DNA from 4 places in the Halobacillus shinanisalinarum genome. Region 3 is predicted to be linked to each of the others. Evidence: riboswitches for the same ligand, from Rfam matches in the RefSeq annotation. Region 3 holds a riboswitch; each other region holds the start of a gene.
The links. Region 3 has a riboswitch for S-adenosylmethionine ahead of ssuE (NADPH-dependent FMN reductase). Riboswitches for the same ligand answer to the same signal wherever they lie in the genome.

Region 1 (3,565 bases), 2.0 Mb from region 3:
TAGAAATTAATGAGGAGCTTGAAGACAGCCCGGAATTCGTTAACGAATCTCCTTACGATAAAGCATGGATGATTGTTGTTGAACCAGGCGATTCCTCTGAGATGGACGAACTAATGTCTCCTGAACAATATGAAGAAATGATCAACGAGGACTAGGTGAACTTTTTTTAGAAAAAGGTACAGGCAAGGTAACCTGTGGTTTTGCCTGCATGATCATAGACTGATATTTAATCATGTGCAGACCATGCTAACACAGCATGGTCTGCTTCTGTATAGTGGGTGATAGGGTTGAATGAAGAGAAAATTGTAATCGTTGAAGGAATTACTGATAAAAAGAAGCTCAACAAAGTATTGAAGGACCCTGTTGAGATCATATGTACACACGGTACATTAGGTGTTGAGAGAATGGAGGAATTAATCCTTGATAACAACCTTGATCACCGTCCTGTATTTATCCTGGTAGATGAAGACGATTCTGGCTATAAACTTCGGAAGCAGTTGAGAGAGGAACTTCCACATGCGATCCACATTTATATTGATAAGGCTTTTAGAGAAGTTGCAGCCACTCCTGAGCCTGAATTGGCTCGTGCCTTGCTTAGCCGTCATTTCAACGTTAAGCCGATTTACTTAATTTAGGAGGAAGAACTTGCTTTCTTTAGAACGATTAAATATAGTAAAACAACTCCACGAAAAGAAAGAAGCACTCATATTTATTCACAGTCCTTTTTGTGGAACCTGCCACGTTGCCAGAAAAATGTTAAATACGATTGAAGACTTGTATCAAACAGAACTGTTTTATGAATTAAACGCCTCTCTCAATCCAGGTCTGATGCAGGACTATAAGATCGAAAGTGTTCCTTGTCTGCTTATAATGGAGAGTGGGCATGTGATAGAAAAGGTATATGCCTTTCACTCGGTACCACATATGCTTGGCAAAGTATCAGAATATGTAAAAAGATAGCCCGATTTCCCGGGAAATGACGAACGATTCTATTCAATAAAGGAAGGTTTCAGCCCCCTTTACCTCGAAAACTTTAATAAAGTTATTAAGGGGGCTTGTTTTGGTTGAAATGGTAGAGGAATGGATCAAACGGGTGAACAGCAGAAGAGATTTACTCCCAAAATGGAAGAAGAGAAAAGTGTTTTTAAAGATTCAAGACAATAGATCCGAGTTTATTAATGTTTCTATCACAAGGGAGGGGATGAAACTCGTGCACGAAAACAACCTCAAGGGTGCACTTACGATTTCCTCCTCTAATAAAGTTTTTCAGCAGCTTTTTGGCGGTAATTTGAAGTTAACTTCACTGCCACGCTCCATCGTTAGGTTCGAAGGGGAATATAGGGACGTCCTGTTAGTTGAATCATTACTGATGCTTTCACACTAAATTAAGGTGCCAATCGCTTCTACGATAGTTAAAAAGGAAGCTTTGTCACCAAATTGGTGTGTAACGTAACCATCTCGATTAATAATAATAGTAGTTGGTACTCCTTCACAGTTGTACTCATCATACACTTTACGATGATGATCTTCTAGGGTTGGCTGAGTGAGGAATTTGTCAGTGAAAATTTTACCATCTTGATCATTTCTCTCGCGCCCTTGCACATTAATTGTTAGCATATTCACTTTTTCACGATCTATTGATTGAAAGAGTTGTTCTTTTTTTGGTAAATCAACCCCACAGTCGGGACACCAGGAGGTCCAAAATGTTAGGATGACTACTTTACCAAGGTCATTATTTAATTGGTACGTTTTATTAGAGTTTATATATGGTATTTGAAAGTCTATAGCTTTTTTCATGCCTATTCACCTCTTGTTCTATTGACTAGAATGCAGTACCATGCTAACATAAATCTTAAAGAGGATGTTCAAAAAGTCACCAAATGATAAACGGCGAATTTCTTCGTTGCTCGGTTTTTCCGGTCCTCACGTATGAAAAGCATACGGCTTGCGGTCCTCAAAACTTTTCGCGCCTCGAACTTCTTGTTTCTCATTCGTCAACTTTTTGAACACACACTTAAATGAATAGCGACATCTTCACTTATCCAGAGTGGCTAAGGGACTGGCCCTATGATGCCCAGCAACCGGTTTGAAAGAACACGGTGCTAATTCCAGCAAAGCATTTAGCTTTGAAAGATGAGAAGAGAATCAATTAAAACATCTCTTCTTTTACGAAGGGATTTTTTAATGACTTTTTTTGTTGACAGTAGATATGCATGGTGCTAAAATCCTGTTTATGATGCTTGACTAACTTAAAGTGGTAATGAATTAAAATGATATATCTCTTATCCAGAGAGGCGGAGGGACTGGCCCGTTGATGCCCGGCAACCGTCAAGTTTTGATAACTTGAAAAGGTGCCAATTCCTGCAAAGTTAAACTTTGGCAGATAAGAGAACAGACAACCAAGACGTGTAAACGCCTTTCTGTTCTCGTACAGAAAGGCGTTTTTTTGTATAGAGGGGGAATAATATTGATTTCGATTAAGGATTTGTCTAAGGTCTTTCATACGAAGGATCAAGACGTTCGCGCGGTAGATAAAATGGATCTTTCTATTGAAAAAGGGGAGATTTTTGGAGTCATTGGTTATAGTGGCGCAGGGAAAAGTACATTTATTAGACTTTTGAATCGTTTAGAAGAGCCGAGTGGTGGAAATGTCACTATTGAAAACCAGGATGTGACGAAGTTGAGCAAGAGCAAGCTTCGTTTGGCCAGGCAAGAGATGGGCATGATCTTTCAACATTTTAATTTACTATGGTCAAGAACTGTTTTTGATAACATTGCCTTTCCATTAGAAATAGCGGGTATGAAAAAAGAGGAGCGTAAAAGTCGGGTCAACGAATTGATTGATCTTGTTGGTTTATCTGGAAGGGGAGGTTCTTACCCTTCCCAGTTAAGTGGAGGCCAAAAGCAACGTGTAGGGATTGCTCGTGCTTTAGCCAACAACCCTAAAGTGCTGCTATGTGACGAGGCAACTTCAGCGCTTGACCCGGAAACAACTGATTCCATTTTAGATTTGCTTGTGGATATTAATAATAAACTTGGATTAACGATTGTACTGATTACTCATGAAATGCACGTAATCCGTAAAATATGTCACCGCGTTGCTGTAATGGAACAAGGACATGTCGTCGAGTCGGGTGATGTATTAGATGTATTTTTATATCCAAAACAACAAGTAACCAAGCGTTTCGTTGATCAAGTAATGGGTGATCCTGACCGGAAAGATTCACTCGAACTTATTAATGAAACGTATAAAACTGGTGAAATTATCAAACTTCATTTTGTTGGTGAAAGTACAAATCAGGCGTTAATCAGTGAATTGTCTAGAGAATTTGATGTGGATATCAATATCCTTCACGGGAAAATAACTCAGACACAAAAAGGAGCATATGGAACACTCTTTGTCCAATTTAATGGGGAAAAAGAGGAAATCGCCCGGGCTATTGCCTACATTGGAACTACCTCAGTACAATTGGAGGTGAATCCGAATGTTTAATAACCTATTTCCTAACGTGAAGATAGAAGAAATGATCACGGCAACGAACGAAACATTATATATGACGATTAT
Region 2 (3,565 bases), 410 kb from region 3:
AGCTAGAATTAGGCGTTCTGTTAAGAAGTTAGGATGTATTCTACCAGAAACAAAGTTCCCAATAACGGCACCGAGCCCAAAGAAAAAGAACCCCGTGGTGATACCGCTAACCCCAAAGCCAGCAAATTCACGAAGCATTGGCTCTATAAAGGTATACGCCGTAAAAACGCCGGAGAATCCAAAGACGATAATCGCAAGCACAAGTAAAACATTTGTATTTTTAAAAATACGAAGTTCTTCGCGTAATTTTGGTGCAACTGCAGGTTTCTGATTAGGTGTAACCAATACGAGACCAATCAGTGCAATTATACCAAGTAAAACAATGAACCAGAATACATAACGCCAGTCCAAAACACCTCCAATAAACGATCCAAAAGGAACACCGAGCATAATGGCAATCGTAAGGCCGCCTTGGACAGCTGCGATCGCACTTGGGCGTTTTTCTGGCTTGGAGATAGTAAAGGCAATGGACATACAGAGTCCAAAAAATGGGGCATGCATCGCTGCTGAGAATAGCCTTGAAAGCAACAATATCTCGAAATTCGGAGCCATCGCAGCCATTGCATTACTCATGATAAAGGTAACCATCAAACTGATAAGCAAGGGTTTAGGCGGAACTTTAATCGTAATCATTCGTAGGAGAGGACCAAAAACAGCAACACTGATTGCATAGACACTTAAGAGTAAGCCGGTTGTTGAAACATTTACATTAAGATCTGAAGCAAATTGAGTGAGCAATCCGGTTACGACATATTCTGTCATTCCTACTGCAAATGTTGAAATCATAAAAACAGCTAAAACAATGTTTCTTGAAACTTGTAAACGGGTCATTTGTTACACCCCTTTGCTGTATGTTTTAAAAGTACAAGGGGATATAGTAAAACATTATCTGATAAATGTCTATAGTTGAAGCAGAAAAAAAGTCCCTTTCTTTATCAGGATAGCTTTCTGTTTAAGCAGAGGAGACTCCCCGTGAAAGCACTAATCGTCACTTAGACCTAAAGTTTCTCATCGAATTCTTAGTTTATTCTAAGGAAACTATCAGTATCATTTTTTAACATAGAAGGTAAATGTGAAGGAGGAATGTTTTAAATGAAAAAGACAATCTTGATTGCGCTGAGTATGCTATTCCTTGCAGCTTGTGGAGGCAACGATGGGGTGAAGGCAAATGAAAACACAGTAAAAACAGAAACAGGATCAGCTAATCATGAGAATCTAAAAGAATTTGAAGAAAAGTCTATTTGGCAAAAACATATTAATTTAGAAACGCATTCGATTCAAATAATGGAGGATAACTCGCATAAACGCGTGGCCCTTTTTGAAAATGAACAGGGAGAAGAGATGTACAAAAGTATTTTCATAAAAAATACAGAGAGACTGAAAATTATTCAGTTTGATGAGGGTTTACTATATAATGACATCATTTAAGGAAAGCGAACTATATTTTATCTTTGTCAGAAAACATTGACAGTTATCTCACCTCATGCTAGTATGCCTTTAACCAACTAAATTAAAACTCTTATTCAGAGAGGCGGAGGGACTGGCCCTATGATGCCCGGCAACCTGTCAGCGTTTAGTCGTTGATAATGTGCTAATTCCAGCAAAGCAAATGCTTTGGGAAATAAGAGGGGTGCGTATGTGTAAGCCTCTCTAAATATAGAGAGGCTTTTTCTTATTTCAATACACATACATGCATAGAAAACTAAATACCGTTGATTACTCAGGTGTTGTAACTTATTCAACTTAAAAGGGAAGCTCGGTGAAAATCCGGCACGGTCCCGCCACTGTAAATGGTAGCTACCTGCAGAAGTGTCACTATCTTTTTGTTAGAAAAGGGTGGGAAGGCGCAGGGGAGTGAAGATCATGGAGTCAGGAGACCTGCCTGAGACAATGCACTAAACCTACGAGGTATAGGGAGGTGTTATGAGCGTAACGTGTTCAGGCTGTTTCCACAGTTTGAATTTGCCAATGCTGCATGACCATCTCTCTTAAAAAGGGAGATTTTTTTATTAGTCTACAAAACTTAAAATGGAGGAATGAAGATGACGAAAGTATTAAGTTCAACGATTGGTTATCCAAGAATAGGCGAAAAGAGAGAGTGGAAAAAAACCCTAGAACAGTTTTGGAAAGAAAACTTAACTAAAAGTGAATTTTTGTCTGAAATGGAGAATTTGCGTACAAACGATCTACAAAAGCAACAGGACATCGGTATTGATCTCATTCCTGTTGGTGACTTTAGTCTTTATGATCATGTGCTTGATACAGCAGTTATGTTTGGTTTTATACCTGACCGTTTTCAACACAAGGGTGGGGAAGTGCCAATAGAATTGTATTTTGATATCGCTCGAGGTAATGATGAAGCGGTGGCATCTGAAATGACAAAGTGGTTTAACACAAATTATCACTACATTGTGCCTGAGATTGAATCGGATGCCCAGCCAACACTAACGGAGAATCGGCTGTTACATTACTTTTTGGAAGCTAAAGAAAAACTCGGAATCATAGGAAAGCCGGTTATACTGGGTCCTGTTTCATTTTTGAAATTGGCGAAGGGTTATGAGAAAGAGGAATTTAAAAATCTGCTGAAAAAACTTGTCCCCCTATACATACAAGTTCTTCATGAGCTAGAAAGAGCTGGTGCCGAATGGGTGCAGGTGGACGAACCTATCCTAACAACGCCGATGACCAAAGATGATATACAGTTATTTAGAGAAGTATATGACTCTATGCAAAATGGTGTTTCAAGTTTAAAGATCCTTCTCCAAACGTATTTTGAATCCGTTGATCATTACAAGGAGGTCGTTTCCCTTCCAGTTGCCGGGATAGGCCTTGATTTTGTCCATGATGAGGGAGCCAATCTAGATTCATTGAAGAAGCACGGTTTCCCTAGAGATAAATATCTGGCTGCCGGGGTGATTAACGGCCGAAACATTTGGAGTGAAGATTTAGACACAAAATACGCACAACTTGAACATCTCCTTTCGGAAGTTGAAAAAGATCGACTTATCGTACAGCCTTCTTGCAGTTTGTTACATGTTCCAGTAACTGTAACCACCGAACAGGACTTGGACCCTGTCATAAAAAATGCGCTGTCATTCGCTGACCAAAAGCTTGAAGAAGTGACAGTGTTAGCAGAAGGGCTAAATGATGGTAGGCATACGATTGAAAAAAATATAGAAGAACGTACACGGTGTATTGAATTACTATGGAAGTCTTCCAGTAGAAATCAAGCAGACGTTCAAAAGGAAGTAGAGTTATGGAAAGATATTGAACCAAAACGTTCAACCCACTATTCCAGTCGCCAGAAAATACATCAAGATTATTTCGAGCTTCCGCTATTGCCGACAACAACGATTGGTAGTCTCCCACAAACAAAAGAAATTCGTCAGGCACGGCTGAAATGGCGAAGAGGGGAATGGTCTGATGAATATTATCAATCGTTTATTGAAGAGAACACTTACGAATGGATAAAACGCCAGGAGGAAATCGGGCTCGATGTACTCATACATGGAGAGTTTGAACGCAACGATATGGTCGAATTCTTTGGAGAAAAACTGGATGGGTT
Region 3 (3,565 bases):
AGGGGGAACTCAACGCCTTACAAAGTTAATTGGTCCTGCCTACGCAAAAGAACTCATCTTAACTGCTCGGAAGATAGAAGCTGAAAGAGCAGAAGAATTAGGAATAATCAATAAGATGGTGTCAAAAGAGGAGTTACTAACTCAAGCAATTTCTCTTGCAAATGAAATAATGTCTAATGGGCCATTGGCTGTGACGCAAGCTAAATACGCGATTCAACATGGAAATGATGTCGATACTTACACTGGCTTAGCTATAGAAGCTAAAGCCTATGAAGTTGTTATTCCTACTGAAGACCGACTTGAAGCCTTAAAGGCATTTAAAGAAAAACGACCAGCCCATTTCGAAGGAAAATAAATATTAATTATATGAAAGGGGAGTTTGGCAATGAAGAGCGGACTGCAGGTGGGAGATACAGCTATAATAAAGGCAGAAGTAACCTCGGATATGTTTGCACAATTCGAGGGAGAAATTGTCCATCCCGCCTATTCTACAGTAACAATGGTATACCACATGGAATGGGCTTCTAGAAAACTAATTCTTCCGTATCTAACTCCGAAAGAAGAAGGTATGGGAGCTTCCGTACAGGTTAAACATTTAGCCCCTTCTGGACAAGGGGAACAGTTAGAAATTACAGCAACTGTAACTGAGATTAGACAACACTCTATTCTATCTAAAGTTATTGTTACAAATGAAAGAGGAACAATTGGTGAGGGTTACGTTAAACAAGCGATTCTATTAAAAGAATACATTAGCAAACAATTAACGGCAAAGTAAGGGTCATACTTCATTTAATATTTGACGTCCAACCAATAGAATAGGAATCCTTCAGGAAAATGAAGTGTATTCAAGCAAGGAGGAACAGTCTTGAAACCTGTAATCAACGAAAGTGATCTGCACCATCAGTATAAAGCAGAAATAGTTAAAGTGATGGAGAATGAGCCTTATGCTCAGTTCTTGGGAATTAGATTAATGGAAATCAACGAAGGTAAGGCTATTGCCGAATTAGATGTCGAGAATCATATGTTAAATTCACATGGAACCGTTCATGGAGCCGTTACATTTGCTATTGCTGATTATGTATTTGCAGCAGCGTCCAACTCTTACGGAAAGACATCTGTCGGGATTTCAAACACGGTTAACTATATGGCAGCCGGAAAGAAAGGAACACGGCTTCAGGCAACAGCTATTGAAGAAAAGAAGAATCATAGAATGGCTTGGTATAAGATAAAAGTCGAGAGCGAAGATGAATTAATTGCTACAATGGAAGCATTGGCCTACCGTAAAAACCATTATTTCGTGCCAGTAGATTAAATAGGAGCAAGTTGTTCCCCTTAACCGACATACTGAAAGAACTTGAAAGGAGCAAGAACCATGAAGCATACTATTGTTGAGAGAGATGCTTTTCAAGTCGCAGGCATTAAAAAAGAAATTTCATGTGATAACGAGGACAAGGATATCCAACTACTCTGGGGAGAGGCCACCAAAAGTGGAATCGCCGATTTACTGGTTCAATTAAATAACGGACAAATTAACGGTCTATTAGCAATCTACGACAACTATAATGAAACGCAAAACACATGGGACTATTGGATCGCTACACAATTCCATGGTAACGTCCCCGATGAATTATCGAGCTTTGAAGTTCCTCCTTCAAGGTGGGTTGTATTTGAAGTACACGGACTCATTCCAGAAGCTATAGAAAATGTATGGAAGCAGATTGATTCAGGATGGTTGCCCTCTAATGGATATGAAACAGCGGATATAGCATCACTCGAAGTCTATAAAGAATTTTATCCCTACCATTCAGATTCGTATTCTGAAATCTGGGTTCCAATAAGATAGGCTCTATAAGGAGTACTGATTAACATTAGAAATAGAATAATAATTAATTAACTTTAATACAAAGGTATTGGCATCATTAATCAAAAATAGCGGGACTCGATGTCTCCTGTCTGGCGATGTCTGGTATGTATTAAAAAGTGATTTGTCACAGGATACCTCCGTAACTCAACAAGATACCCCGCCATTATTTAAGACGCCCATTTTCAGAATTCATTTACTCTTTTCAAAAATTACCTTGACATTATTAGGAGAATCATATTAAGATTAGACTCAAATTTAATAAGCTTATCTAGAGAAGCTGAGGGATCTGGCCCTGTGAAGCTTCAGCAACCTCTGATTGATGTCAGAAAGGTGCTCCGTCCAGCAAGATCTTTATCTTGGGAGATAAGAGCGGCATTTTTATAGCTAACCCTCTTTTCTCATTAAAGAAAAGAGGGTTTTTATATGTGTGGAATAGTTCCAACCAATGAATAAAACGTAGAATAGTTGAGCATTTATTTTAAGAAAGGGAGAGGTCATATGAGTGAAATTGTACTGTTATCTGGAAGCCCTTCTGAGCAATCAAGGTCAGAGCTTGTATTAGATTATTTAGCAAAATTGGTCGATCAGGAAGGACGATCTACAGAGAAGATTTCCGTACGCAATGTGTCACCGGAAGATTTATTTTATGCACGCTATGAAAGTGAGGCGATTGAAGAAATTGCAACGACGATTCAACAGGCAAAAGGAGTTATTGTTGCTTCCCCTGTATATAAAGCGTCGTACTCTGGAATTCTTAAGGCTCTAATTGATTTACTGCCACAGGATGTGTTAAAGGACACCCCCGTCTTCCCAATTATGACCGGTGGCAGCAAGTCCCATTTGCTTGCGATTGAATATGCGTTAAAACCATTACTGGCTACGTTAAAAGGACAAAATTTAAAGGGCGTGTATTTGCTTGACAATCAAATTAATAAGTCTAGCCGAGCACGACCGATAACGAATGAAGATTGTGACCAACGCCTGAAGAAACAACTTGTATACTTCCTTGAGATGATTCAAAAGCAAGTCCCTCTAGCCTTTTAAATTTGGGAAGTATTTTCGCCAGCAAAGATTATAGCCAAACAACTGGATGTCGTCATCATTTGGTTGTAAATAAGCGCTTCCCCTTTAACGGGTAAATTGCCCCCCTAATCCATAGCCCCTCACGTAACCACTGGTCTATGCAAACGCCTATTTTTTGTAAAAATGGTGTGCTGTACCTTCCAATAGGTGATGTTTTAAATATGCTAACTGAAAAGGGGGTGTAGTTATGAGTGGATATGCTGGTGGAGGATTTGCTATGATTGTAGTCCTCTTCATCCTACTAATCATCGTTGGAGCAGGTGGCTTTGGCGGATATGGTTATTAGGTTTAAATAGAAGAAGCTGTTAGGATGGCCCCTTAGGTTAATAGTCCGTGTAAAAAAGGCTGCATATCTCCTGGCGAGGAGTATGCAGCCTTTTGATTATTTATTTGCAAAGATTATTCTAGCTATGATTAGTTTACTGTCAATATTTAGTCCTGCTACAACCTCTTTATTTATGTCCATTTGGTATAAAGCAAAATTGTCATAGAAATGAACGATAAGAAGGTCCCCAACGAATTTCAAGGGTCAATCATGTGTAATAACCGAGAGAAATGTGAAAAATTACAGTTGAACATTCCCCTTGATTTTCCAACCATGCTTGCGGCTTTACAAAA
Region 4 (3,565 bases), 790 kb from region 3:
GGAGACATCGTTGGGAGAACGCAGTTTGCTGTTGAGGTGATAGAAGCCTGCCGGCGTGAAGTCGGGCTTAATTTTCCAATCATCTTCCGGTTTTCTCAATGGAAAATGAGTGACTATAAGGCCAAACTTGCTGAAACACCAGATGAATTAGAACGGTTCCTCACGCCTCTTGTAGAAGCGGGAGTCGATATTTTCCACTGTTCTACTCGTCGTTTCTGGGAGCCGGAGTTTGAGGGATCCGACTTGAATTTGGCAGGATGGACGAAGAAACTGTCTGGTAAACCAGTGATATCTGTAGGATCAGTCGGGCTCGATGGAGAATTCACAAGTTTCTCTGGTGCTAACACCACCAGCCTGGACGGTCTCATGAAGAAACTTGATCATGGGGAGTTTGATTTAGTAGCTATCGGGCGCTCTTTATTAATGGATCCGGAGTGGGTGAGGAAAGTTCGGGAAGGCAGGGAAACGGAGCTATTACCTTTTGATAAAGTTGCTCTTAAACATCTAACCTAACCTTACTGAATCAGCTAACTACTGAACAAAGGTGTTTTACCAGGGGAATTTCCCGGTAAAACACCTTTTTGTTTAATTTTTACTTAGCTCTCGTCAGGCGATATACTCTTGCCAAAATGGCGACTAACCTTCATATTAAAAAGAGAAGGAGGTTCGACATGCGACACGATATTAAACCTAATGAACGAGCTTTCTCTACCAAAGAGGTGGCAGAAGAACTGAACATCGCAATGCCGGCTGTTGGCAGGTATTCCTAGAGCTGATATCTGGGATTAACACTAGATGTAAATAATTTACTTAACGTTAAAATTTTATGAACCGGTCCTTTTTCAGAAAGTCAGAAAGTATGAAAAATTAATAATTTTTCAATAAACCATTGACATTTTTTCTAAAAGGGAATAATATATTTACCAATATCAAATACCACAAATTCACAATTTAATTCTTATCGCGAGAGGTGGAGGGACTGGCCCTTTGAAGCCTCGGCAACGGGTCTGGTGATGATTCATCAGAGACTGTGCCAATTCCAGCGGGTGCTTTGAGCACTTGAAAGATAAGAAGATGGGTAGCTATATGTTTGAAGCCAAAACCTCTCTTCTTATTTTTATTAAAGAAGAGAGGTTTTTTAAATGTTAAATTTACTTGTTTACAAGACTTTGCTTTAGTAGAAGGAGGAAAATATGAGCAATACCATCGTTTCGTATGAGAATTTCTCTGGCGATCCATTTGAAAGCTGGCACCCTAAGGATGACACAAAAGGAGCAGCCGAGGTATTAGAGTGGGCTTATCAGTCTTATGGTGAATCAATCGTCTATGCTTGTAGTTTTGGAGCAGAAGGCATTGTGTTGATTGATTTGATTTCTAAAGTGCAGAAAGATGCAGAAATTGTTTTTCTTGATACAGATGTTCACTTTCCGGAAACCTATGAACTGATCGAAAAAGTGAAGCGGAGATACCCAGAACTTCACATTCATATTAAGAAACCGGATTTGACTTTAGATGAGCAAGCGAACGAGTATGGTCCAGCATTATGGAAAAAGCAACCGGGCCAATGTTGTTATATCCGAAAAATCAAGCCGCTTGAAGATGCGCTTCGTGGGGCAACCGCCTGGATTTCAGGGCTGAGGCGAGAACAGTCTCCGAGTCGAAGTCACACTGATTTTGTAAATAAGGATGAACGGTTTCAGTCGATTAAGGTATGCCCCCTAATCTACTGGACATGGGAAGACGTTTGGCATTATATCCGAGTAAATAGCTTGGATTACAATGAATTACATGATCAAGGATACCCAAGTATCGGCTGCATGCCTTGTACAGAGCCAGTAACTGAACAGGGGGACGTTCGCTCTGGGAGGTGGCAAGGGTTTAATAAAACAGAATGCGGTCTCCACACTTCTGGAAACCAGGCATAAGTAGATTATTTCTTTAAGCTAACTTGAAAATTCATTGCAACAAGGAAAGGAGGCGGCTTATGAAAAAAGTTTATATCGTCGGTGCAGGACCTGGTGACCCTGATTTAATTACAGTGAAAGGCTTGAAGGCCATTCAGCAGGCGGATGTCATTCTATATGATCGATTGATTAACAAAGATTTACTTGATGAAGCGAGGGACGAAGCGGAATTGATTTATTGCGGCAAGCGTCCGAATCATCACTCGTTAGACCAACAAACCATTAATGGGCTGCTTTGTGATTTTGCCTTGCAAGGGAAAACCGTGACCCGTCTAAAAGGCGGAGATCCCTTCGTTTTTGGTAGAGGTGGAGAGGAAGCTGAAGAGTTAGCGAAGAGAAGTATTCCATTTGAAATCGTTCCCGGAATCTCCTCCGGGGTAGCCGCTCCCGCTTATGCTGGTATTCCAGTCACACATCGTAACTATAGTTCGTCTGTAGCCTTCCTTTCAGGGGTAAGCAAATTGGGATATGACGAGGAAGAGTATTGGGAGCATGCAGTGAAAAGTATGGATACTTTGTGCATTTATATGGGGGTCAAAAAACTTCCGGAAATTTGCGCGAGACTGATCCGCCATGGCCGTGCTTCCAGTACACCGATCGCTCTGGTTGAGTGGGGGACGATGGAACATCAACGTACCGTAACAGGAACCTTAGAGGACATTGTCGGAAGGGCCAAGGACCTCGAGAATCCTTCGATGATTATTGTAGGAGAAGTCGTGAAACTGAGGGAGCAGCTACAATGGTTTGAACAGGTGAAAAAAGAGGAGGAGATACCTGTTCCCTCCATTGTTGGGTAAAAGGAAGGAGGTGGTTACATGCAAGCTGTTTTATATGTGAGTCACGGGAGCCGAGTTGAGAAGGCGCGTAAGGAAGCCGTTTCCCTGATTCAATCCGTTCGAGAACGAATTAACCTTCCGCTGCAGGAAACGTGCTTTTTAGAACTGGCAGAACCAAATATGGCTCAGGGGATAGAGATTCTCGTCCGGCGTGGAGCCACTAGGATCGCCATTATACCCGTGCTATTGTTGAGTGCAGGTCACTACTACACGGATATACCGGAAGAGATTAATCGTGCGAAGCTCCGTCATCCGAACATCCATTTTGTTTATGGAAGAACGATCGGAATTCAGGATCGGGTGATTGATATTTTGGTCCAACGTGTGCAGGAAACAAAGGTACTCCGCCATTCGGATGCGAACATCTTGCTGGTGGGAAGAGGCAGCCGTCATCCAGAGACTAAAGAATCGATGGAACAAATTGCACATAAATTACGATCGAAAATGGACGTCGCTCATGTAAATGTCAGCTATTTAGCGGCCTGTTCCCCTTCTTTTGATGAAGGATTGCAAACTTCGCTGAACGAAGGGTGGTCACAAACTTTCGTGATTCCCTACCTTTGGTTTACTGGGCTGCTCATGCGGTCGATGCAGGACAAAATAAATGAGGTGCAGGAGGAAAATCAGCAAGTGGTGGTGCTGTGTCAATATCTTGGGAACCATCCCATAATGATCGACGCTTTGACTGACCGAGTTCATGAAGCCTTACAAAAATCAAAAGCATCTTGACCAAACAGGAATAATACATCGCTTTCGATACTGAAT

Region 1: it holds a riboswitch for S-adenosylmethionine, as region 3 does, so the genes downstream of both, MUO14_RS04720 (methionine ABC transporter ATP-binding protein) here and ssuE (NADPH-dependent FMN reductase) in region 3, are expected to answer to the same signal.
Region 2: it holds a riboswitch for S-adenosylmethionine, as region 3 does, so the genes downstream of both, metE (5-methyltetrahydropteroyltriglutamate--homocysteine S-methyltransferase) here and ssuE (NADPH-dependent FMN reductase) in region 3, are expected to answer to the same signal.
Region 4: it holds a riboswitch for S-adenosylmethionine, as region 3 does, so the genes downstream of both, MUO14_RS22555 (phosphoadenylyl-sulfate reductase) here and ssuE (NADPH-dependent FMN reductase) in region 3, are expected to answer to the same signal.

Annotation. Positions count from the first base shown of each region.
Region 1 is NZ_CP095074.1:887,634-891,198, reverse strand. It holds gene gcvH (glycine cleavage system protein GcvH) at 1-155, shown strand, start outside; gene MUO14_RS04740 (toprim domain-containing protein) at 288-635, shown strand; gene MUO14_RS04735 (thioredoxin family protein) at 646-960, shown strand; gene MUO14_RS04730 (hypothetical protein) at 1,061-1,384, shown strand; gene MUO14_RS04725 (TlpA family protein disulfide reductase) at 1,381-1,797, opposite strand; SAM riboswitch class I at 2,036-2,140, shown strand; SAM riboswitch class I at 2,280-2,390, shown strand; gene MUO14_RS04720 (methionine ABC transporter ATP-binding protein) at 2,468-3,493, shown strand; partial or broken gene MUO14_RS04715 (methionine ABC transporter permease) at 3,486-3,565, shown strand, end outside.
Region 2 is NZ_CP095074.1:3,345,735-3,349,299, forward strand. It holds gene MUO14_RS16605 (MFS transporter) at 1-831, opposite strand, end outside; gene MUO14_RS16610 (hypothetical protein) at 1,093-1,428, shown strand; SAM riboswitch class I at 1,517-1,628, shown strand; cobalamin riboswitch at 1,706-1,900, shown strand; gene metE (5-methyltetrahydropteroyltriglutamate--homocysteine S-methyltransferase) at 2,043-3,565, shown strand, end outside.
Region 3 is NZ_CP095074.1:3,757,231-3,760,795, reverse strand. It holds gene MUO14_RS18550 (enoyl-CoA hydratase-related protein) at 1-355, shown strand, start outside; gene MUO14_RS18545 (thioesterase family protein) at 386-775, shown strand; gene MUO14_RS18540 (PaaI family thioesterase) at 866-1,312, shown strand; gene MUO14_RS18535 (GyrI-like domain-containing protein) at 1,373-1,843, shown strand; SAM riboswitch class I at 2,126-2,234, shown strand; gene ssuE (NADPH-dependent FMN reductase) at 2,363-2,908, shown strand; gene MUO14_RS18525 (YjcZ family sporulation protein) at 3,135-3,233, shown strand.
Region 4 is NZ_CP095074.1:4,544,203-4,547,767, forward strand. It holds gene MUO14_RS22550 (NADH:flavin oxidoreductase) at 1-513, shown strand, start outside; SAM riboswitch class I at 956-1,073, shown strand; gene MUO14_RS22555 (phosphoadenylyl-sulfate reductase) at 1,194-1,925, shown strand; gene cobA (uroporphyrinogen-III C-methyltransferase) at 1,985-2,761, shown strand; gene MUO14_RS22565 (sirohydrochlorin chelatase) at 2,780-3,529, shown strand.